DNA from 2 places in the Spirosoma daeguense genome. Region 1 is predicted to be linked to the other one. Evidence: riboswitches for the same ligand, from Rfam matches in the RefSeq annotation. Region 1 holds a riboswitch; the other holds the start of a gene.

Region 1 (12,143 bases):
TCTGCGTGAGCAGTTTGTGAAACCCTACGTATTGAAAGCGCTTCCCTGCGTATTAATCTGGTTCAGAATTATCTACTTAATGCACGTATCGACGTCGGCAACGCAGGCGCGTCGCGAGGTAGATGTACCAGTATATTCTTAACTTATAAAAGAACTAACGTAACGAGTGATATGGCGTCAACCTGGCTGGATTTTTGGCAAAAAGAAAATAAGTTCGACAATGCCATGTCGAACAACTATGCTTACTTTCTGGCAAAGGTTGAGAAATACGTAACCCTGTCGAAAACGCAACGGGTGCTGGATATCGGTTCGGGGCCGGGTAATCTGGAAGACGCCTGGCACGACCGGGTTGCCGAAATTCATGGAATTGATATTTCGCAGCGTTACAACGAAATGGGTCGTGACAAGCATGCCAATCATCCGACTGTTTTCTTTCATGATTTGTCGCCCGACGATTATCTGAATTTCAGTCCGGTAGCCAATAAGCAGTTTGATATTATCATCGTGATGAGCGTAGTACAATACTACCGAAATGCCGATGAAGTAGAGAAGTTGCTACGTAACATCAAACAACTGGCGGCTCCGGGAGCGAAAGCACTCATCTGTGATATTATGGTTGGGGGTGGAATCATCAAAGATATTGTGAGCATTGTTAATCAATCCGTGCGGGAGGGCAGGCTGTTCGCGATGATGAAACTGCTTTTTGAATTACGGTTTTCATCCTATCACGAAGTACGAAAAGCAAACGGCTTTCTGGAACTTCCCGAACTGCAATGGCTCGCTCTTGCGCGCAAAGTCGGCCTGAATGCTCAGTTTACGAACGAGCCGCTAACGCTTCAAAAAGATCGTAAGAATCTGCTGATAAAGTTTTGATTAAACCGGCTGATACGTAGCAGGTTATCTACTTACCTGAAGGAAATTAATGACGTGTTAATCAATTGAACATGTCGTCGGTTGTAGTTTTGCCTGATCAGATTGCTAGGAATATAGCGCTGAGGGCTCAACTACATGACACACTTTTTCCAGCATCCTTTCTTTTTCAATAAACGTACTATTCTGGTTATCTGGACGCTACTGGGCGTTCTGACGGGCGTTAAGCAATATTATCTGGGAGAGCCGGGGGCTTTTATCAATAATTTTCTGCTGTTCATCAACAGCTTCAAACATTTGCTGGCTCACCAGAATCTGTTTCTGGAATACCCGGCTGAAACGTTCGATTCCTATCATTACGGCCCCATTTTCGCGTTGCTGATTGCTCCGTTCTATTGGATGCCGACGCTCCTGAGCGTTACGTTATGGAACGTATTTAATTCCCTATTTCTGCTTTACACCATTTACGAACTGCCACTGACCAATCGGCAACGGGCCATCGTAAGCTGGCTAGTACTTAATACGTCGTACACGTGTTTGCTAAATACTCAGTTTCATCACATTTGTGTGGGTATGATTATTCTGTCGTATACGCAACTGCACAAACAGCAGGAAGTTCGGGCAGCTGCGAACGTAGCGCTTGGGACGCTGATTAAATTATATGGTGTAGTTGGGCTGGCATTTTTTCCGTTCGCCCAGAATAAGCTGCGCTACGTAGTGGGGGGAATTCTATCGACAATCGTATTTGTTACGTTGCCCATGTTATTTGTAGGCGTCGATTACACTATTCAGTGTTATTATGACTGGTACGAATCACTGTCTTATAAAAATCAGCTAAATGTTGATCTGACCAATACCCGAACCGACGTGTGTGTAATGGGTATGTTTCGTCGGTTGTTTCACGACGCTACGTTGTCTAATCTATACTTTATTATTCCCGGATTGCTGATTTTTGCGACGGCTTACCTGAAAACAAACCTGTATCAGAACGTTCGGTTTCAGTTGAGCATAGTAGCCTCAACACTGTTATTCCTGAATCTGGCCAGCACCGGTTTCGAATCGCCCACGTTTATCATCAGCTTTACAGGTGTAGCAATCTGGTACGTCGTATCGGCCAAAACATCGCTGGATAACCTGTTGTTGGCGTTTGCGCTGCTGATTTCCAGTTTCTCGCCCACCGATATTTTCCCCGCCTATATTCGCGATCATTACGTGAATCAATACGCCCTAATGGTATTGCCGCTACTATTCGTATGGCTACGTTTGCACTGGACAATCTGGAAAGGAATGCCCGAAAAACAGGTAATGCAGGAAGAATTGGCTAGATAAAAATAACGTCGTCGATAACGTCGGTCCCCATGTCTTTGTTGACAAGTTGAATCAACTTCTGTTTGGCGTTGACGAGTTCGTTACGTAGCGGTGCTGACGAAATTTCGATGTGAAGTTTACGGTCGCGAACGTAGAGCCGATTGGTACGTGAAGCAATAGCTGGCCCCATCATACGGCCCCAGAACGCTTCGAGGTAGGTTTCGTTGAAGCGTCCCTGAAGTTGATACGCTTTCAACAACTGACCGATAGCGTCCTTTAACGTTGTGGTTCCTGCTACTCGGGTAGCATTATCGCGGTTATAACGGTAAGTCGGATTCATGACGGCGGTGAGTCTTACTGCAAAAGTAAACAATCCGTTGACTTATCAAGAAGCGATTTACGATTAAGCCCGAAAAAATCTGTTCGTGATCAGAAAAAGCTTCTAGTGTTTGGATTCCCATTATTTGGCTAGTATACTTGCGCCATCAAGTCAATTCCTACGCGTCTTCTAACGCGAATTGATTTATACAGAAGCGGGGAGAGATCAGGCTCTGCGAACCGCTGGCAACCTACCACATGGCAAGGTGCTAACTCCTGCCTAAAAGCATTTTAGGGACTATAAATCGAAATTAACATGCTCTACATCCGGTGCTGTATGCCCTTCAGGGCCAGCTAAATTTCCTCTGACCACTGCCGCGAAAACGGGAGAGTTCTTCGTGTGCTTTTTTGTGCTGTAGTGTTGTATGGTCATACTATTGTAACGTTTCCTACACCAGCCAGCTCTATTCCTACAAAACTCTATATCTGTATAACAACAAAACCTTTCACCATGTCAGAACTTCATTTCGATACGCTTCAGTTGCATGCCGGTCAGGAGCCCGACCCAACAACCAATTCACGGGCGGTACCTATATATCAAACCACATCGTTCGTTTTCAATGACTCGGCGCACGGAGCCGATTTATTTGCGCTAAAAGCATTCGGTAATATTTATACCCGGATCATGAACCCAACGTCCGACGTTTTCGAGAAGCGAATTGCTGCGCTCGAAGGTGGCGTGGCGGCATTGGCAGTATCGTCGGGGCAGGCGGCTCAGTTTATCGCGCTGACCAATATTCTTAGCGCGGGCGATAATTTCGTGACCACCTCTTTCCTCTACGGTGGTACGTATAATCAGTTCAAGGTGTCGTTTAAGCGGTTGGGTATTGAAGCGCGATTTGCCGATGGCGACAAGCCCGAAGCGTTTGCCAAACTGATTGACGAGAATACAAAAGCCATTTATCTCGAAACCATCGGGAATCCGGGTTTCAATATTCCTGATTTCGAAGCAATAGCGGCTCTCGCAAAAGGACTTGATTTACCCTTGATTGTTGATAATACGTTTGGCGCTGGAGGTTATCTGTTCCGACCCATCGAACACGGTGCTGCTGTAGTAGTGGAATCGGCGACGAAATGGATTGGCGGTCATGGAACCAGCATTGGCGGAGTAATTGTCGATAGTGGAAATTACAACTGGGGGAATGGCAAGTTTCCGCAGTTTAGCGAACCGTCGGAAGGCTATCACGGGTTGGTATTTAGCGATGTTTTTGGCGTAAATGGACCATTTGGCAACATTCAGTTCATTATCCGGGCTCGTGTTGAAGGACTACGTGATTTCGGACCTGCCATTAGCCCGTTCAACTCATTCCTTCTGTTGCAGGGCTTAGAAACCTTATCGTTACGTGTAGAACGTACTGTGCAGAACGCGCTGGCACTAGCCCAGTGGCTCGAACAACACGAGCAGGTTGAGTTTGTCAACTATCCGGGTCTGGAAAGTAGCCCGTATCATGAACTAGCTAAAAAATACCTGAAACGCGGTTTTGGGGGCGTATTTAGTTTCAAAATCAAAGGCGATAAATCAGCGGCTGATACGTTCGTAAATAGCCTTAAACTAGTGAGTCATCTGGCTAACGTTGGCGACTCAAAAACGCTGATTATTCACCCGGCCGCTACTACACACCAACAACTGAGCGAGTTAGAACAGGCTACCGCAGGCGTTGAAGCGGGCGTACTACGTGTGTCGGCAGGCATCGAATATATTGACGATATTAAAGCTGATTTCGAGCAGGCATTTGCGAAGATTGCCGAAACGGTACGTGTATAAACTGGATCAGGCGTTACGTTTCAGTTGCTCATGAAGCTGAAACGTAACGCCTGAAACGTGAAATAGAAATTTCGTTGGACTTACAATACTTCGATTACAAATACTCTTTTCCGCTCGAATCGGGCGAGAGCCTGGCTGGTTTCCGTCTGGCCTACACAACACGTGGTGCCTTACAATCTGACGACGTAGCATCAGGTCATTCGAACGTTGTCTGGGTATGTCATGCGTTAACGGGCAATGCCGATGCAGGCGATTGGTGGGGTGGAATGGTAGGTTCGGGCAAATATTTTGACCCGAATAAGGATTTTATTGTCTGCGTAAATGTATTGGGGTCGTGTTATGGATCAACGGGGCCACTGTCACCAAATCCGGCAACGGGACAGCCTTATTACCATGATTTTCCGGCCATTACCATTCGCGATATGGTAGGGGCTATGGATTTGCTACGTCAGGAGTTAGGTATCGAAAAAATTCACACCTGTATTGGCGGATCGGTTGGCGGTGAGCAGGCTGTGGAATGGGCTATTCTTCAACCCAATCTCATTCAAAACCTAATTTTAATTGCTGCCAGTGCTGTGGCATCGCCCTGGTGTATTGCCTTCAACGAAGCGCAGCGGATGGCCATTGAAGCTGACCCAACCTGGCGCGAACAACGTAACGATGCCGGAAGCAATGGTATGAAAGCGGCACGGGCGATGGCGATGATTTCGTATCGGAATTATGATACGTATGGCTTTACGCAAGCTCTGGACAACAATGAACAGCTAGACGAATACAAAGCGGCTAGTTATCAGCGGTATCAGGGCGAAAAGCTGGTCGACCGATTCAATGCCTTTACATATTGGACACTTTCAAAGGTGATGGATTCGCACAATGTGGGCCGAAACCGGGGAAGCATTCTGAATGCATTGGGCCAGATTAAATCGCGGACGCTGGTTGTCGGTATCCGGTCCGATTTGTTGTTCCCTCCTTCAGAACAGCAGTTTCTGGCACGCCATATTCCTGATGCCAGTTACGAAGAAATCGACTCGCTTTATGGTCACGATGGGTTTCTGATAGAGTTCCGTCCATTGGCAAATATTATTCGCAAGTGGATGGCGAACGTAGCTAATCAACCACAATCGGTAAAAATTGCGGCAAACCAATAATCGAAAAATCGGAGATTAGGGCGTTATGGTAGTTTTTCGGCCAGATACATGTAAGGCGGGTGGAAGTGATGCGTAAAAACTTTCTCCTGACTGTTCGGGTATTTGGCGAAGTAAGCACTATCGGCACGTAGCACTATGGTAGTGCCCGTTCGGACGTAGTGATTGCTGTTGTAATATTTAGGCGATACGTAGCCGTTGAGGTTTTTCTTTATCGTATTAGCCGCTACGTTTCCGAGGTATTTCTGGTAGTTTTTCTGTGCTTTAAGCGAAGGTTTGCTCAAGCTGTTGTATACGTGTTTCAACACAATACGATTTAGTAGCTTTTGTTTTTTGATAAGCGCAGGCGCACCCGCAAATGGATTGGTCGGGTTAAAATCATTGACCGTTTGAACCGTTAACGGCACTTCCGGTACCCAATCCGCCGAATTCACTACGTTATAAGCCCAGCCCTCCTGTGTAGACGCTTCATAGTCATAAGCGAAATACAGATTTCCTGGTTTTGGGCCAGCACTGCAATACGTTTTAAAACGAATATCGGTCGGAAGTTGCGCTTTTGTTTGCAGATTTTTTAGGTAAGCCGTCAACAAATAGGCAATCGCTCCCCCCTGACTATGCCCCATGATAATCATGTCTTTAGTACCCGCTTTATAACTCGAATCGATTTTGGGGAGAATATCTTTTACCAGAAAAGCCGTACTGATCAGCCAGCCAACATGCACAGCAGCCTGTGGATTAGACGCCAGTTCGTACCGAAACGTATCGGTATCACTCACTTGCAATTCGCCTTTTGCGGGTACCATAGCCGCATAAAAATTCGCCAGCCAGCTAACGCTATTGGCCGTAGTTCCCCGAAGACTTAGTACCGCAACCCCCTGATTATTGGTCCATAAATCCCACCGATTGTCGAGGCCCATAGTGGGTGAGCGATAAACGGGTTTGAATTGTTTTGGAACCGGAAACGCACTCACATAGGCCGAATCACCAAAACGAGCTGACACTTTAAGAAGCTCGATATACTCAGCTTTATCAAAGCCCGGCTTGAGTTTTTGTGCGAATAATAAAGTTGGTATTAACGGAATTAGGATCGATACGTACAGGAGCTTTTTCATGATGTTGATGATAGTCACTACGTAGTACAACTTACACTTGTAGCGACAGAAAGATACAAAAGAATCAGTCGCTTATAGTTTCCTATTCGAGTGAAAGGGAAATAAAAAAAACTGCCAACCCAGAATGAGATTGACAGTTTCAGGCTAATCTATGATAGGAATTACTTCAGAATCGGTTCAAGAGCGGCCCGGTTTTCATCAAGCCAGTCGTGAATGTCCGTTACGATTTCGCGGATGCCGAGTTGCGGTTTCCATCCGGTTAATTTTGTTACGTTGGTGTTGTCGGTAATGTAAAGCCGAATGTCGGCGGCCCGGTTTTCGGTAACCTGTTTGATCGATATCGTTTTGCCGGTTACTTCCTGACAGATTTTAGTTAGCTCCTGCAACGAGGCACTACTTTCTAGGCCACCACCTGCGTTCAGAATCTGACCGTTTACGTTATCCAGATGATGTAATTCCCAGTCGATCAGGCGATATAGATCGGCAATGTGAAGCATATCGCGGGTTTGTTTGCCGGTGCCACCGTACCCTATATACGCCAGTTGCTGTTCGAAATAATGTTTGGCAATCCAAAGCACCATAACACCCTGATCGACTTTGCCCATTTGCCACGGACCCGTAATGACGCCACAACGGTTAATCACGGTTTTCAGCCCGTAAAACTCGTTATATTCCTGAATCAGCAGTTCCGACGCCAGCTTGGTGGTGCCATAAAGTGAGCGTGCACCATCGAGCGGAAAGTTCTCCGCAATTCCTTTTGACGATACGCCCGGAACCGGTTGGTTGTCCGTCAGGACAAAACGGGTGTCGGCTTCTTCGAAGTTGAGCGTTTCGATGGTTTTGATCGGATACACACGGCTTGTCGATAGGAAAATGAAATTAGCCTTGTGTTTCAGTGCATAATTCAGGCAGTTGACCGTACCAAACAGATTAGTATTGATCAAGTAATCGGGCGTACCGTCGAGACCGGCCAATACAGAGGGTTCGGCTGATGCTTCAATCACCGTATCAACAGCCGGTAACGTATCAAAATCTTCCTTGTTACGTATATCACCGTGTAGAAACTCGATTCCAGCCGCTTTGAGCCGCGACAGGCTTAATTCTGAACCGCGACGTTTCAGATTGTCGAGCGCAAAAATCTGATACTGCGGGTAGTTCTGTTTTAATGAAATGGCCAGCGATGCCCCAACAAATCCGGCTCCGCCGGTGATAAGAATCTTCATAAATAAAGAGCGAAAGAGCGAAAGAGCGAAAGAGTGGCTGATACGAGAACTTCGCACTTTTACTCATTCACTCTTTCGCTCATTTATGATGTGATACGTTTGAGTTGTACGTTTTCGACTGGGCGGATTACCAGCGGCACTTTTTCGATTTTGACGGAACTACTGTCCAGACCAAACCAGCGATCTTCGGGCGTAGTGAAGCTTTTAATATTGAAGTAAAGATTCATAATCAACCGCTCGGTGGTCGGTAATTCGTTTTCGAAGGAGAGAAATTTCTCGAGTACAACGAAACGGAAATCACCGATAACGTTCTGACGGCTAAGCGATTCGTAGCGACTCGTAATATCCACTTCCTTATTTTTTACCATGTCTTCGATTACCTTCCGAAAGAACAGGTTGATACGTTGTTCGACTCGGAAACCTAGTTTGAACGTCACTTTGTAGGCATCGTCGGGAGCAATGGTATTTACTTTATACTCCATCGTATACGGGTCGTCAGTTGTGTCTACGTGTACGAACCAGTAAATGTCAGCGCGCTTAGGCCGTTTCTGGAAGATGGAGTAAATAATTTTGGATTCGATTTCCGACTGCCGGGCGGCATTGCTCATGAATACTATGTGCGTAGCATATTTCGGAATACTGATGTCGCGACTTAGTTCTTTGATTGCCTGTATATACTGATCGATGCGGACATATTCGGTTAATCGGAGTTTGATCTGGAATGCCCTTAGCCAGATAATCATAACAGCTGCCATAACACCGGCAATCAAGACCGACACCCAGCCGCCATGCATAAACTTGGCTAAGTTGGCAACCAGGAAGCAGCTTTCTAGCGCCACATAAAATACCAGAAATAAGGCAACCAACCACGCATTGTACTTGTGTGAATACATATAGTAGCTGAACAGGACCGTACTCATTAGCATAGTTAACGTAATGGATAGTCCATAGGCAGCTTCCATTTGCGACGATTCCTGAAAGTAAAGAACAACGCCGATACAACCGGCAAAAAGCAGCCAGTTGATACTAGGCACGTAAAGCTGACCTTTCTGGTTAGATGGATAGCGAAGTCGAACTTTAGGCCAGAAATTAAGTCGAATGGCTTCACTAATAAGGGTATACGCGCCGGTTAACATAGCCTGACTGGCAATAACAGTGGCGGCTGTAGCCACGCAAATACCGATAATCAGAAACCAGTCGGGCATCAGTGAGTAAAACGGATTTCGATCGCCGAGTGGTTGACCGATCAAACTTTCAACGAAAGCACCTTGCCCAAAATAGTTCAACATGAGGCAGGCTTTCACGTAAATCCAGCTCACCCGGATATTTGACCGCCCGCAGTGCCCCATATCTGAATAAAGTGCTTCGGCGCCCGTTGTTGAGAGGAATACCGCCCCTAATAACCAGAAAGCGCCTGAATAGCCCGTCAGAAAATCATAGGCATACATCGGGTTAATGGCCGCCAGGATCGTAATATCGTCCAAAATATGAATAAGCCCGAGCGTACCCAGCATGGTAAACCAAACCAGCATGATAGGCCCAAACGCTGTACCGACAACACTGGTACCCAACGTCTGAATCAGGAACAGAATGGTAAGAATACCAATAACGATTGGCACTGTTGGAATGTGAGGATATAGAATCCGCAATCCTTCGATGGCTGATGAAACCGAAATTGGGGGCGTAATGATACTATCGGCCAACAGAGCACTACCGCCAATAATAGCCGGAATGGTGAGCCAGCGGGCATGCCGACGTACCAGTGCGTAGAGTGCAAAAATACCCCCTTCACCCCGGTTGTCGGCCCTTAGAATCAGGATAACGTATTTGACGGTGGTTTGTAACGTAACCGTCCAGAAAATACAGGAGAGCGCTCCTCGGACGATTTCAGCCCGGATGGGCTCGGTAGTGCCTACGATTGACCGTAGTACGTATAGGGGCGACGTACCGATGTCGCCATAAATGATACCCATTGCCACCAGCAGGCCAGCGGCTGAAACGGTATCTAAATGCTTCTTATCTTCCATATAGCAGGCTTTCGCCTTCCTGGTTTACAAGCGGAACCAAACGGCGCAAATATAAACATCGTTTATATTCATTATTCGTGTTTTATCTGAAAGTTGGAGAGAAGCCAAAACCATCTGACAAATACAGGATTACAGCAGGATTTAATGTGACTTTATATATTGCCGAGTGCTCAAAATTGTGAATAACTCGCCGTCAGATCCTGTGTAGATTACAAGCTTTTCTCTATATTGCTTAGTTATTTGCCTATCTATCCTGCATGTCTTCGCCATCTGACCCTATCAGCAACAGCCAACTGGAAAAATTGATTGACGATTTTTCACAAAGCGTTATTTATACCATTGGTAGGGGACCGGCTAATCGAATTATTATTGCCAATCCGAAGATAAGCACCCAGCACGCCCGATTAATTCAATGTGCGCCAAACGTATTTCTGCTCGAAGATCTAGCTAGTAAGAATGGCGTTTTCGTGAACGATAATCGCATCACACGAAAATTAATTGATACTGCAGATAAGCTTCAGCTTGCCGACGCTACGTATACCGTTGATCAACTTTTGCAATTGCGCAAAAATGATCCCGTATATGATCCTGTAGATCCTCAGAAAGAAGAAGGGAAGCCCGTCGATACGTTCGATTTTACGTATCAATTTGCTGGTTTACAGCAAGTATATGAGCACTATCCCAAATTACGTCGTGATTGCCGGAATCGCGATAAAATGATACGTACCGGCAGCGTAATTCTATCGTCGGTAGTTGGCATAAGTGCGGTTCTGGCAACTGGCGGAACGGCCGCTCCTGTACTGCATCTTTTATCGGGGGCTGGTTTAAGTGTATTGGTGCCAACCTTATGCTCCAGCTTTTTATCGACAGACGAGAAACTGGAGGTGCTGGACAAGCAATATCGGGAGCAATACCGATGCCCGAATCCAGACTGCCGCGACCCATTCGGCTCACGAGAATGGGACTTACTCGCCCAGCAGAAAACCTGCCGCCGTTGTCAGGCGATCTGGGTAAAATAATTTTTACCTTTTTGACTTACCTTTTTCAATCATTCCCGATATAAACCCACCTATCAATCAGTAATCTGTAAAACCTATGTCCGACTTCTCCGCTCAAACTGACCTCCAGACCGACGCCATGTCTATGTCACCAAGAATTCCATCTTCCAGCGCATCTCCTGATCGAAAAAAAATGTTAGGTATCTCTGCCGCTGCGCTTTTGCTGGGCGGGGTTTCATGGGCTATCAGCCAAGAAATTACCAAGAAGAAAGATAAAGACGGGCTAGGAGGTAAAGACAGTGAAACCAACGAAACTGGTGGCACTACTATAATCGCCAAACAAGAAATTCCGGCAGACATCGACGTCGCTGGGAAAGTAAAGGACGATATGACCTTTGAGCAGGCGTTTAAAGCAGCTCGTGATGAGGTTAAGATGGGGGGCGTATTTAGCTGGCATGGCCATTGGTACAATACGTTCGAAAAAGAAGAATGGAGTAGCCTGTCGTTGCAACAGCGGCAAGAGTATACGGAGATGATTACCAAGGAGGAACTTCCGATTAAGGTATACGTAGCATCTTCTGAAACAACGGCACACGCTCAGTCTGCAACTACAACAGCCGATATAAAGCCTACTTTAATCGAAGGGTATCTGAATGGACAACCCGTGATAGGCCTCGATTTTGATCTCGATGGTGTTATTGATTCAATTGTGCTGGATGGGGCCGATGGCAATACGTATCAAGTGGTTGATACCAGTGATACGCAGGGACTCGATACGTTGTATCGTTATGATTCGCTGAGTGGCGAGTTGATGGGCGTTGAGCGGCTGGATCAACCGTTTGTACTTAGTAACGAGCAGTTTAATCAGGCACTCGAAGAAAGCATGTCAAGAGAAATCGTGGACGATATTCTCGAAGCCGATCTACCTGCTTACGAACCGCAGCCAAGCAGTCCGGCTGATCACGTAACTACCGAAAAACCAGTAGGGGAGTATTCCGATTATGATAGTCCGGCTGATTATGGAGCCGACGATGCTACGTATATCAACAATGGGAATGTGCAGGATATGGACGAGTAAATTTCATGAGTAAATTCAAAACGTCTCTTATTTCCTGCCAGCAATGTGGTCGGCGAATTATGGTGCGAACGGCCGATATGGAACGCGGTTCGATTATCTGTTCACACACAGGCTGCGGAACAATGAATGTGCTGGCAACCGATGTGCATTACGACGAAAATCTGATTACCGATTTACCATCATTTGGTCAGCTAACGTATCTGGGTAATGTTCCTAAAACGTACTCGCTGCAATTCGGG
Region 2 (12,143 bases), on a different contig from region 1:
GTCGGTTTGGCAAAACCAGCGAACAATTAGTGAAGTAAGGGAGCAAGCCGTTAAAGTAGGAAATAAATCGTGAAGCAAACAACCTTCCTGTCTTTAATTGGGTCTTGACAATCAATAATATAACACGTACCACAACTTGGAACACCGTATAAAAATCATACTCAGTGCCTTATTATTACTGGGCAGTTGGTTACCCGCTCAGGTTCAGGCGCAAGTACGCGTTGGCGTTGCCCGACCGACCACCGAAACTCAGCTTAGCAGTGACGATCTGCTGAATTACGCCAACCCTAAAGAATACGAAATTACGGGCCTGACCGTAACGGGAACCCGTTACCTTGACCCGAACTCACTGGTTTCGCTGGCAGGTCTGAAAGTAGGCGATAAAATTCGGATTCCCGGAGAAGGCGTTGGTTCAGCAGTACGGAAACTCATGGAATCAGGACTTCTTGATAACGTCGAAATGTTTGCCACTGATGCCAGTGACGGTAAAGTTTCTCTGATGTTCCGCGTTCAGGAACGCCCCCGACTCTATCGGGTTAATTTCATGGGCGTCAAAAAAGGTGAACAAGATCAGTTGAAAGATAAGGTAAAACTGAATCTTGGTAAAATTGTAACGAACACCATCACCAAAAATACTCAGATGGCTGTTCGGAAATTCTTCGTCGATAAGGGCTATCTGAATACTAAAGTTAAGATAACCACGATTCCGGATAGTGCCCGGAATAACGCAACAATGCGTGTGTTGGTCGATAAAGGGCAGAAAGTCAAAATTGCCAAAATTAATTTCGAAGGCATCGACGAGGTTGAAGAGTCGGCCGTTCGGATGAAAATGAAAGGTACGAAAGAAATGCGTTTCGGTCGGTTATTTACACCCTCGAAATTCATTCCTAAAAAGTATGAAGAAGATAAGCAGAAACTGATAGAGTATTATAACAAGCTGGGCTATCGGGATGCTACCATAGAAGAAGATACAGTTATAAATAATGGAGGTAACACGATCAGCATCAACATGAAGCTGAACGAAGGCAGTAAATATTATTACCGCAACGTAACGTTCTCCGGCAATTATCTTTATACAGCCGACCGTCTGCGCGAAGTACTTGGCGTTGCCAAAGGCGATGTGTATAACCCCGAAGATTTAGAGAAGAAGCTGAATGGTAATCCCGGTCAGGATTTAAGTTCGCTTTATATGGACGACGGCTATCTGTATTACAACGCTCAGCCAATTGAAAAGTCGATTGATGGCGATTCTATTGATCTGGAAATTCGTGTTTTCGAAGGAAAACAAGCTACCATTAACCGCGTGATCCTCAATGGCAACTCAAAAACCAGCGACCACGTAGTGATGCGTACAATTCGGACGCTTCCCGGCCAGAAGTTCTCAAAAACGAACCTGATCCGGACACAGCGTGAATTAGCAACGCTTGGTTATTTTGACCCCGAAAAAATCGGTATCAACCCTGTTCCGCAAAACGACGGTACGGTAGATATTGAGTATAGTGTTGAAGAAAAACCATCTGATCAGATTGAGCTATCAGGCGGTTGGGGCGGTTACGTAGGCTTCGTTGGTACGTTAGGTCTTACGTTCAATAACTTCTCGGCACGTAACATTCCGAACTTCGGCGCATGGCGGCCATTACCAGCCGGTGATGGGCAACGCGTACAGTTACGTTTCCAGGCCAACGGTTCTCAGTATCAGGTTTATTCGCTGTCGTTCACCGAACCTTGGCTAGGTGGTCGTAAGCCCAATGCACTATCGGTAAGTGCCAGCCATACGGTTTATCGTACGTTCTATGATCCGCTGAATCCGTATAGTATCTACCAAAGTCTGAAAGGTCGTACACCAACAGGTTCGTATACCAATACAGCCATAACAATTGGTTTAGGTCGTCAGTTGAAAGTACCCGATGATTACTTCTCGCTCAGTCATTCGCTGTCTTATCAGCGTTATGACCTGAACAATCTTGACTTGTTCTACATTGGTTATCGGAACGGTATTTCGAACAACATTACGTTCAACACTACGCTGTCTCGTAACAGTATCGACAATCCACAATTCCCACGTAACGGTTCATCGTTTACGTTAAGCGGATCGTTTACGCCACCTTATTCGGCGTTTAAAACAACGACTGAAGCCACTACGCCTGAGAATAAATATAAGTTTGTAGAATACCACAAATGGATGTTCGATGCGAGCTGGTTCCAGACGGTATTTGGCAAACTGGTGCTTAATACGCGTGCTCACTTAGGCTTCCTCGGCAGCTATAACAGCCGAACTGAAATCGGTCCTTTCGAACGGTTTGTATTGGGTGGATCAGGTTTAGCAGGTCAAGGACAATTTGCACTAGCTCAGGACATTATCGGTCTTCGTGGTTATGACGACCGTAGTGTTTATACGGCAGATTATAACCGAGCTGTAGATGCGCAGGCACGTAGTCAGGGAGGGGTTGTTTACAACAAATTTGTGGCAGAACTACGTTATCCTGTTTCTCTGAATCCATCGGCTACCATTTTCGTACTGGGCTTTCTGGAAGCGGGTAATAACTGGGGAAGTTATAAACAATATAACCCGTTCGATCTGAAGCGGTCTGTTGGTTTTGGTGCCCGTATTTTCATGCCAGCGTTTGGTCTAATTGGTATCGACTATGGGTATGGATTCGACAAAATCCCGGGTGTGAAAGAGCAGGCAGCGGGCCAGTTCCACTTCACAATTGGTCAACAATTCAGATAAGATTTCAGACTGGCAAACGTTTTGTAAGAAGGAAATCTATACATACTCTAGGGTTGATTAGGATTCCTGAAAATCAATTACTTCCCGTAAAATTTAAACGGTCAGTCATGAAAAGAGCCTTGTTTTTTGTACTTTTGTGTTCTGTTTGGCTCGGGTCAAAGGCTCAGGCACAAAAGTTCGGTTATATTGATAGCGAGTACATCTTAGGCAAGATGCCCGAATATCAGAAAGCCCTGACGGAAATTGACAAATTTGCCGACAAGTGGTCGAAAGACATTCAGGATAAATATGTCGAAATTGAGAAACTGCAAAAGGCTTATCAGGCAGAAGAAATTCTGCTAACCGAAGATATGAAACGCGACCGGCAACGCATCATTAGTGATAAAGAGCGGGAAGCCCGGGAGTATAACAACAAAGTATTTGGCTATCAAGGACTTCTTTATGACAAAAAGAAGGAATTGATGAAAGCTCCACTAGAATTAATCAATCGGGCTCTCGAGAAAATATGTGCTCAGAAAAAACTGGATTTCATTTTCGATAAAGCCTCTGATTTTGTGATGCTTTATACCAATCCAAGGCACGATTATTCAGACTATGTGATGGAAGAACTTGGGCTAGATACTAAACCAACAGCAACCAATACCAATCCAACAAACAAATCAACCACAAAACCGAAGTAATACAAACAACTAATTTGAAATGAAGAAAAATCTTGTCATAGCGTTTGCAGCAGCCCTGCTGATGGGTGGTTTAAACGCACAGGCACAAGCGCCCGCTGCAACACCAACTACGACCACAGCAGGCCCTCTGAAGTTAGGCTATACGAACATTGACTACGTATTGGCCCAGACGCCTGAAGCAAAAGATATTCAGAATCAATTGACTATTCAGCGGACGCAATCAGAAAACGAACTGAAGCGGATGCAAAAAGAACTTCAGGATAAATACGAAGCCTACGAAAAAGGTGCCGCTCAGATGTCGGATGTCATTCGTAAAGATCGTGAAACCGAATTGCAAGGATTAAATGGTCGCATTCAGGAGTTCGGTCGTACGGCTGAGCAATCGTTGCAAGCTAAATATCAGCAGTTGGTGAATCCAGTTGTTCAGAAAATTCAGAAAGCTATTGATGCCGTTGCCAAAGAAGCTGGTTATCAGTATGTTTTCAACCTTGACGCTGGCGCGAATACCATCCCCATTTTGTTGGTAGCTCCAGAAGAAAATAACATCACTGAATTGGTGTTGAAGAAATTAGGTATTGATCCGGCTAAAGCTGCTGCTGCCGCTGCTGCAAAACCTGCTACAACAGGTGGTAGTGCTCCAGCCACGACGAAGCCAGCTACTACTACTGCACCTAAGAAATAAGGAAACCTAGTAGCCGTTACGTATTAAAGTCCCTTCTGGATAAGAAGGGACTTTTTTTATGCTCACCAATACAAGGCACCCTTTCTAAACGGGGCCGTTACATAACTAGATACACTATAAAAGCCTAACTATCAGATATTTAAAAAATAGTTTAAACTAATTTAAATCCAAAAGTCACCGTTACCGCGTAAGTCTTCACGTTGATCGACACAAAGTAAAGCATACAATACACATTCAAACAACGTCAAAAACAACGACAATGAAGACGCTCAAATTCACATTTGCATTACTCAGCTTATTAGCTATCGGTCAGGTTTCATTTGCTCAGGAAAAAACCGTGATGGTTGGCGGTGCGCCAATGTATCCATCAAAAAATATTGTTGAGAACGCGGTTAATTCGAAAGATCACACTACGTTGGTAGCAGCTGTTAAAGCGGCTGGTCTTGTTGAAACACTTTCTGGCCCCGGCCCTTTCACGGTGTTTGCTCCGACTAACAAAGCTTTTGAAAAACTGCCTAAAGGTACTGTTGAAACGCTGGTTAAGCCCGAAAACAAACAAACGCTAACCGGTATACTAACGTATCACGTAGTATCTGGTCGGATGAGTGCAGAAGACCTGATGAAAGCTATTAAAGATGGTGGCGGCAAAGCTACGTTGACAACTGTAGCAGGTGGTACGTTAACAGCCATGCAGAAAGGCAAAAAAATCGAATTGACTGATGCCAAGGGAGGTATGTCAACCGTTACGATTCCCGATGTGTTTCAGTCGAACGGCGTTATTCACGTGATTGATACGGTACTAATGCCATAAACTAATCACCACCTCTCCATAAAGTAAAACACCCCGCAGAAGCTTCTGCGGGGTGTTTTACTTTATAAACTATTTTTTCACTTACGCGTCATAACTCAACACAGGCGACAGCCAACGCTCGATCTCTTCAACCGGCATATCTTTTCGCTGGGCATAATCATATACCTGATCTTTGTTGATTTTGCCAACGGCAAAATACTTCGACTCAGGATGTGAGAAGTAAAATCCACTTACTGACGAAGCTGGATACATAGCGTAACTCTCGGTAAGTTCGATGCCGATTTTGTTTGCATCAAGCAGATTAAACAACGTACCTTTTTCAGTATGGTCGGGACAAGCCGGATAACCTGGGGCCGGACGAATACCTTGATATTCTTCCTTAATAAGCTGTTCGTTCGTAAACGTTTCACTCGTTACGTATGGCCAGAATTCAGTACGTACCCGCTCGTGCATCCGTTCGGCAAAAGCTTCGGCCAAACGGTCGGCTATGGCTTTTACCATGATGCTGTTATAATCGTCGTGGTCGCGCTCATATTTTTCCAGCAATGCTTCAATACCGATACCCGCCGTTACTGCAAACCCACCGATATAATCTTCACGACCACTTTCAAGTGGAGCGATGAAATCTGAAAGGCAGAAATTCGGTAATCCCGGTGCTTTCTGATTTTGTTGACGGAGAAAATGCAAGACCGATTTGGTGTCGTAAATTAACTCGCCCACTGCACTAACCGACGACTGCGACTGGGCGCGACTGATTTTGTATTCGATATGCCGATGCGAGCCGTGACGTTCGCAGGGAATGTCCCGAACCTGTTCTTCAAAATCGTGTAGCAATACATCGTCGTCGGCTGAGTTAGCGGGAAAGAAACCAACCACAGCTTTGGCTTTTAATAGCTTACCATCGATGATTTCCTGCAAGAGTTTGTTTGCATCATCGAATAATTGTTGGGCTTCTTTACCTACCGTAGCATCGTTGAAAATGGCGGGGTATTTCCCGTGCAACTGCCAGGTCTGGAAAAAAGGAGTCCAGTCAATATAGCTTGCCAACTCGGCAATATCGTAATCTTCAAAGTATCGGTTTCCGAGGAAAGTTGGTTTCGTTGGCACAAACTCCTGCCAGTTTATTGGTGCACGATTTTCACGAGCCTTATCAATAGTCAAACTCGCTTTTTCCTGCCGACGACGTGCGTGGTCATCACGAAGTTTGCTATACTCAGCTTTGATATTGGTAAAAATAGTGTCTCTCGTTGCCTGTTCCTCGCTAGTTAAACGTCCGGCAACAGGTACACTTCGGCTCGCATCCAATACGTGAACAACCGGCCCTTCATAGTGCGGATCAATCTTCACCGCTGTGTGCATCCGCGACGTAGTAGCTCCACCTATTAACAAAGGTGTTGTAAATCCCTGACGTTGCATCTCCTTCGCTACGCCAACCATTTCGTCGAGTGAGGGAGTAATCAGGCCACTCAGACCGATTATGTCTACGTTATGTTCGCGGGCAGCGTCCAGAATTTTCTGCGTTGGCACCATAACTCCCAGATCAATGATCTCGTAGTTATTACAACCAAGTACAACACCTACAATATTTTTCCCGATATCGTGAACATCACCTTTAACGGTAGCCAGCAGTATTTTCCCGGCAGAAGAAGAACCTGTTCCCGATTTTTCTGCCTCAATAAACGGGGTAAGATAGGCTACGGCTTTTTTCATTACCCGCGCTGATTTTACCACCTGTGGCAAAAACATTTTACCCTCGCCAAACAGGTCGCCTACTACGTTCATGCCATCCATAAGAGGGCCCTCAATAACGTGCAGTGGCCGTTCGACCTGCGTACGGATTTCCTCTACGTCCTGATCGATATAATCGGTGATACCTTTTACAAGCGCATGTTTTAGTCGTTCACGAACAGGTTCATTACGCCAGCTTTCGTCCTGAACAACGGCTTTGCCTTTGGCTTTTACTGTTTCAGCGAAATCAACCAAGCGTTCAGTGCTATCAGGCCGACGATTTAGCAGTACGTCTTCGCAACGCTCCAGTAATTCTTTCGGTATGTTGTCGTACACTTCTAACTGTCCCGCATTCACAATACCCATGTCCATACCGGCACGAATGGCGTGATACAGGAATGCAGAGTGCATCGCTTCACGTACTACGTCGTTCCCACGGAAACTGAACGAAATGTTGGAAACGCCCCCGCTTACTTTCGCTAATGGTAGATTTTCTTTAATCCAGCGCGTAGCATTGATAAAGTCGACAGCGTAATTATTATGCTCTTCAATACCAGTGGCTACAGTCAGAATATTCGGATCGAAAATGATGTCTTGTGGCGCAAAACCTACTTTATCGACCAGAATCCGGTACGCTCGTTCACAAATTTCGATACGTCGCTCGTAGGAATCTGCCTGGCCGGTTTCATCAAATGCCATTACAACAGCGGCAGCACCATATCGTCTAACTAAGTTTGCCCGCTCGATAAATGCTTCTTCGCCCTCTTTCAGTGAGATTGAGTTGACAATAGCCTTACCCTGCACGCATTTCAGTCCTGCTTCAATAACTTCCCACTTCGACGAGTCGACCATGATAGGAACACGGGCAATATCGGGTTCAGAGGCAATCAGATTCAGGAACGTAGTCATTGCTTCGACCGAATCGAGCATCCCTTCGTCCATGTTAACATCGATTACTTGTGCTCCGCCTTCTACCTGCCCTCTGGCAATGCTCAATGCTTCGTCGTAATTTCCTTCCTTAATAAGCCGGGCAAACTTTTTCGAACCCGTTACGTTCGTCCGTTCACCAACGTTCAGAAAATTAGTCTGTTCTGTAACTTTCAGGGGTTCAAGTCCGCTGAGTTTCTGGTATGGCTCGGCCGGAGGTAATTGCCGGGGTGCGTATCTAGCCGCCACTTGAGCAATAGCCTGAATGTGATCAGGAGTCGATCCGCAACAACCGCCAACTATATTTACAAAGCCATCCCGGATAAATCCTTCAATCTGAGCCGCCATCATCTCTGGCGTTTCATCATATTCACCAAATTCATTAGGCAAACCCGCATTTGGATAAGCTGACGTAAAGAATGGCGCTTCTTTGGCAAGTGTCTGAATATAAGGCCGCATTGGTTCGGCTCCCAGGGCGCAGTTAAGCCCTACGCTTAACAGAGGCAGGTGCGAAACAGAGTATAGAAAAGCTTCCGTTGTTTGTCCAGACAGGGTTCTACCACTCGCATCAGTGATTGTGCCCGAAATCATAACGGGCAATGGCGTCAGTTGTGGGTTGAGATTGAAATACTTATCGATAGCGAACATAGCCGCTTTGGCATTGAGCGTATCGAAAATAGTTTCTACCAGCAGTAAATCAGCTCCACCGTCAACTAAACCACTCACTTGCTCATAATACGCATCAACGAGTTCATCGAACGTAACAGCCCGATAAGCCGGGTTATTAACATCTGGCGAAAGCGAAGCTGTACGGTTGGTAGGGCCCATTGCTCCAGCTACAAACCGTGGTTTATCAGGATTTGCGCGGGTAAACTCATTCGTAATTTCTTTGGCAATGCGGGCCGATTCGAAGTTAAGTTCATAAGCAAGTTCCTCCATTCGGTAATCGGCCATGGCAATGGTTGTGCCACTGAAGGTATTTGTCTCAATAATATCCGAACCGGCTTCCAGATACTGGCGGTGAATTTCCTGAATTACTTCCGGTTTCGTGATGGAAAGCAAATCATTGTTTCCTTTCAGGTCATGTGACCAATCACGGAAGCGCTCCCCTCGATAATCGGCTTCAGTCAGATCATACCGTTGAATCATGGAACCCATCGCCCCATCAAGGACGAGGATACGTTCGCTAAGAAGTTCGTGTATAGTTTTCAATGGCAATTACGTCGTACGATTGTTAGTACGTCTAACAATCAATATCCTTAAAAAAGTCCAAATTAGACCGAAGCTTAGCAGCAAAAGACAGATAGCGAGTGTTCAACTTATCTGTCCCGGCGATGTTTGCCGGGAGGAAATTGGCACCAATTTTCAACAAGTTGCTACGTAGCGTTGGGGTAGTTAGCTGGTTATTAGCTTCTTGCTACGTTCTTATTAAACGGTTGCCAAGACATCATTGGGTCCATTCCCTCCGTCTTTCGGGATAAGCTTTTGCAAAAATAAATAAAAAAAGGGCACGTCAACAAGTGATGTGCCCTTCATAAAGTCAAATTGGTAATGTACTACCAGCTTTGTTCCAAGTCTTCTTTGGTATACAGATGATTTCGGTCATTATAGAACGAGGCATCCTGTGTACGTTTGATAGCCAGTGGATTCTTGCTCGACATGCGATACAGTAACGCTATCGGAAACAAAAACACGTAGAACATCACCGATAGAATTATTTTACCGTTGATGTTTCCGAGAATTTCGGCCAGCTTAAACCAGGCTTTAACAATCAAATCGCCAACGGCCGGAATTGCTAAACTCAGCACACCAACGGCTCCGGCAGCATAAAGCCACCAAGGCGATTTGAATATGAAATACAAAACGACCAAGCCCGTTACGATAACCAACTGGGCTTTTACTTTTTCAGTTACATCCATCCTCTAGAATAACGTATAAATGAAAGGCGCAACGGCTGAACCGCCACCAATAACAATCAAAACACCAATAAGTAACAGTAAAATAATCATTGGTGCTAACCACCATTTTTTGCGTTGTTGCAGAAATTTGAAGATATCCTGTAAGAATTCCATGACAATATATGTGTGTGTGTTTATTTATTTGGTACTGGTTGTTCGTGTGGAAGACCCGTATTTGTTTCCATCAGTTGGAAAAGAGCCTCACCAACGCGCTGATTAACTATCGCGCTAGCATGCCCATCGTTCCGGCCAACCACACGGTCGTTTGGTTCGATGTTTCCAACCAGATTTCCTACTTCTAACACAGGGACGTTATTTTGTTTAAAAAAGTCAACTACAGGCTTAACGTACTCTTTTGTCTTCTCTAAATTATGTGAAAATGGAAATAAAACCACATAAAGTTGAGCATTATTCTGTTTTGCGTAAGTTATAAATTGATTAAGGTCGCTCAAATGGTCATTTATAATGGCTGGTGTACCATACGCTTTACGCGCATACACATCGAAAGGCGAGAAATTACCATGTGGAAACTGCCAGTATAAGTAGTTCAACAGATACGACTTAATAAACAACGATTGAAACGCCCGTGGTACATCGGAATAAGGCCGGAAAGCATCAGGAACCAAACCATGATCACGCGCCACCTTTTCGATATCATTCGGAAAATACTGTAAAACCAGTACGTCAGGTTTCACCCCAAACTTGGTTAGTCTCGCAAATTCGTCGCGCGTATCAGAGCCAGATATACCCAGATTGTACGTAACGTATTGCTTTGTTCCCAACTTCTCGGCCACTACGTTGCCGTAACGTTCTTCTGCCCGTTTCAGGCCGTGCCCTGCCGTGAACGAATCCCCAACAATGAGCACTTTTTTCTTACCAACCGTATCTGTTTTCACGTCGTCCCGATAGTCGCCAGTCATTGGCGGCCAATAACGCTCGAACCAGATTTTAGAAGCGAGTGTAATACCGCCTTCCTGACTTTGCGACACAAACATGAAGCCGATTTCAATGAAAACCAGCAACACAATCAGAGGAATCAGTAACGTAGCAACATTACTGACCAGTTTAGGCAATCTGGTATTTTTAATGATGCCATAGTAAAATACACGTAGCGTTTCTACTAATAGCAACAGAAGCATCGCTGCTTTTGCCAGCCGAACATAAATGTTATCGAACAACCCTTTGTGTGGGAAGTCGAACGTAACCCCAAAATGGTCGCCATAGAACAGAATAAAGGCCAGAAAGCCCAGCAGTACTAATCGGACCGCACTAGAAACAAGTTTTGAACCCATTAAAATTGATTCGTTGACTTAACAACGATTAGTCTAACACAAATTCTTCTTTCCAGTTGTCGGTATCCTGCCATTCGGGCTGCTTATGCTTGTCGAAGAGGAAGTTTCCAACAACCAGATAATCCATTTCCGTACGCATGAAGCAACGGTAAGCATCATCGGGCGTCGACACAATCGGTTCACCCCGTACGTTGAAACTGGTATTTACGATTACGCCATAGCCCGTGAGGTCTTTAAAGGCACTAATCAGATCGTAGTAACGAGGATTGGTGTCTTTGTGAACTGTCTGAATACGAGCGGAATAATCGATGTGCGTAATTGACGGCAAATCAGATCGCTGGTAATACAGTTTCTCACGTAATGGAAAACTCGCATAATCGGCAGGTACGGGCGTACGACGACTTTGGGCAACCGGATGCACCAGCAACATATACGGAGAAATACCATTGTAATCGAAGTACTCGGCGCAATCTTCGGCCAATACCGAAGGAGCAAATGGGCGGAACGACTCCCGATATTTGATTTTTAGATTGAGCTTTTTCTGCATTTCTGCATTCCGAGGGTCGCCCAGAATGCTACGTCCACCTAGAGCACGCGGACCAAATTCCATCCGTCCCTGAACCCAACCTACTACGTTACCTTCGGCTAATAAACGGGCTGATTCCTTAGCCAATTCCTCAAAGTTGTCGTAATGTGTGGCTACACCTTTATACTTGAGCGCCATCAACTCAACATCAAGATCGGAGAAGGTTGGCCCCAGATAGGAACCCCGCATAGCATCGCGCTCCTTCGTCACTTCCCGCTCTTTTCCGAAATAAATATGATACGCTGCCAGCGCAGCACCCAGTGCTCCACCCGCATCACCAGCCGCTGGTTGAATGAAAATATCTTTGAACAGGTTAGCTGCCTGAAGTTTTCCGTTCGATACACAGTTCAAGGCCACACCACCCGCCAGTACCAGATTATCGGCATTGGTCAGACGTTTGGCTTCGCGTGCCATGTTCAGCACAACCTCTTCGGTCAGGTATTGAATTGCCAGACCAAGATTGCAATGATGAGCTTGCAATTCATCTTCCGGCTGACGTTTCGGGAAACCAAATAACTCAGCCCATTTGGTTTCGTTTACCATTTTAAGGCCGGTAGCATAATCAAAATATTCCTGATTCAGCCAGACAGAACCATCTGGACGAAGATCAGCCAGTTTTTCTTTGATTAATTCCATATAGCGCTTCACATCGGGCGATGTTGGATCACCATAGGGCGCTAATCCCATCAGTTTATATTCACCTGAGTTAACCCGGAAACCAAGGAAATACGTAAAGGCAGAATAAAGC

Evidence for each region. A riboswitch is a leader RNA that binds a small molecule or an ion and turns the genes downstream of it on or off. The one in region 1 is predicted to bind S-adenosylmethionine.
Region 2: another riboswitch for S-adenosylmethionine. It lies ahead of metH (methionine synthase); the one in region 1 lies ahead of ACYVD4_RS10635 (O-acetylhomoserine aminocarboxypropyltransferase/cysteine synthase family protein).

What each region holds. Positions count from the first base shown of each region.
Region 1 is NZ_BAAHBF010000003.1:377,734-389,876, forward strand. It holds gene ACYVD4_RS10615 (glycosyltransferase family 87 protein) at 1-142, shown strand, start outside; gene ACYVD4_RS10620 (class I SAM-dependent methyltransferase) at 172-873, shown strand; gene ACYVD4_RS10625 (glycosyltransferase family 87 protein) at 1,009-2,199, shown strand; gene ACYVD4_RS10630 (DciA family protein) at 2,192-2,518, opposite strand; SAM riboswitch class I at 2,699-2,803, shown strand; gene ACYVD4_RS10635 (O-acetylhomoserine aminocarboxypropyltransferase/cysteine synthase family protein) at 3,008-4,321, shown strand; gene ACYVD4_RS10640 (homoserine O-acetyltransferase family protein) at 4,396-5,469, shown strand; gene ACYVD4_RS10645 (lipase family protein) at 5,493-6,578, opposite strand; gene ACYVD4_RS10650 (NAD-dependent epimerase/dehydratase family protein) at 6,740-7,801, opposite strand; gene ACYVD4_RS10655 (KUP/HAK/KT family potassium transporter) at 7,885-9,828, opposite strand; gene ACYVD4_RS10660 (FHA domain-containing protein) at 10,086-10,847, shown strand; gene ACYVD4_RS10665 (hypothetical protein) at 10,924-11,904, shown strand; gene ACYVD4_RS10670 (FHA domain-containing protein) at 11,910-12,143, shown strand, end outside.
Region 2 is NZ_BAAHBF010000004.1:391,106-403,248, forward strand. It holds gene ACYVD4_RS14560 (isoprenyl transferase) at 1-38, shown strand, start outside; gene bamA (outer membrane protein assembly factor BamA) at 137-2,731, shown strand; gene ACYVD4_RS14570 (OmpH/Skp family outer membrane protein) at 2,839-3,411, shown strand; gene ACYVD4_RS14575 (OmpH/Skp family outer membrane protein) at 3,431-4,093, shown strand; gene ACYVD4_RS14580 (fasciclin domain-containing protein) at 4,353-4,904, shown strand; gene metH (methionine synthase) at 4,986-8,771, opposite strand; SAM riboswitch class I at 8,876-9,043, opposite strand; gene ACYVD4_RS14590 (SxtJ family membrane protein) at 9,116-9,478, opposite strand; gene ACYVD4_RS14595 (DUF5989 family protein) at 9,482-9,631, opposite strand; gene ACYVD4_RS14600 (SGNH/GDSL hydrolase family protein) at 9,652-10,809, opposite strand; gene ACYVD4_RS14605 (carbamoyltransferase family protein) at 10,838-12,143, opposite strand, start outside.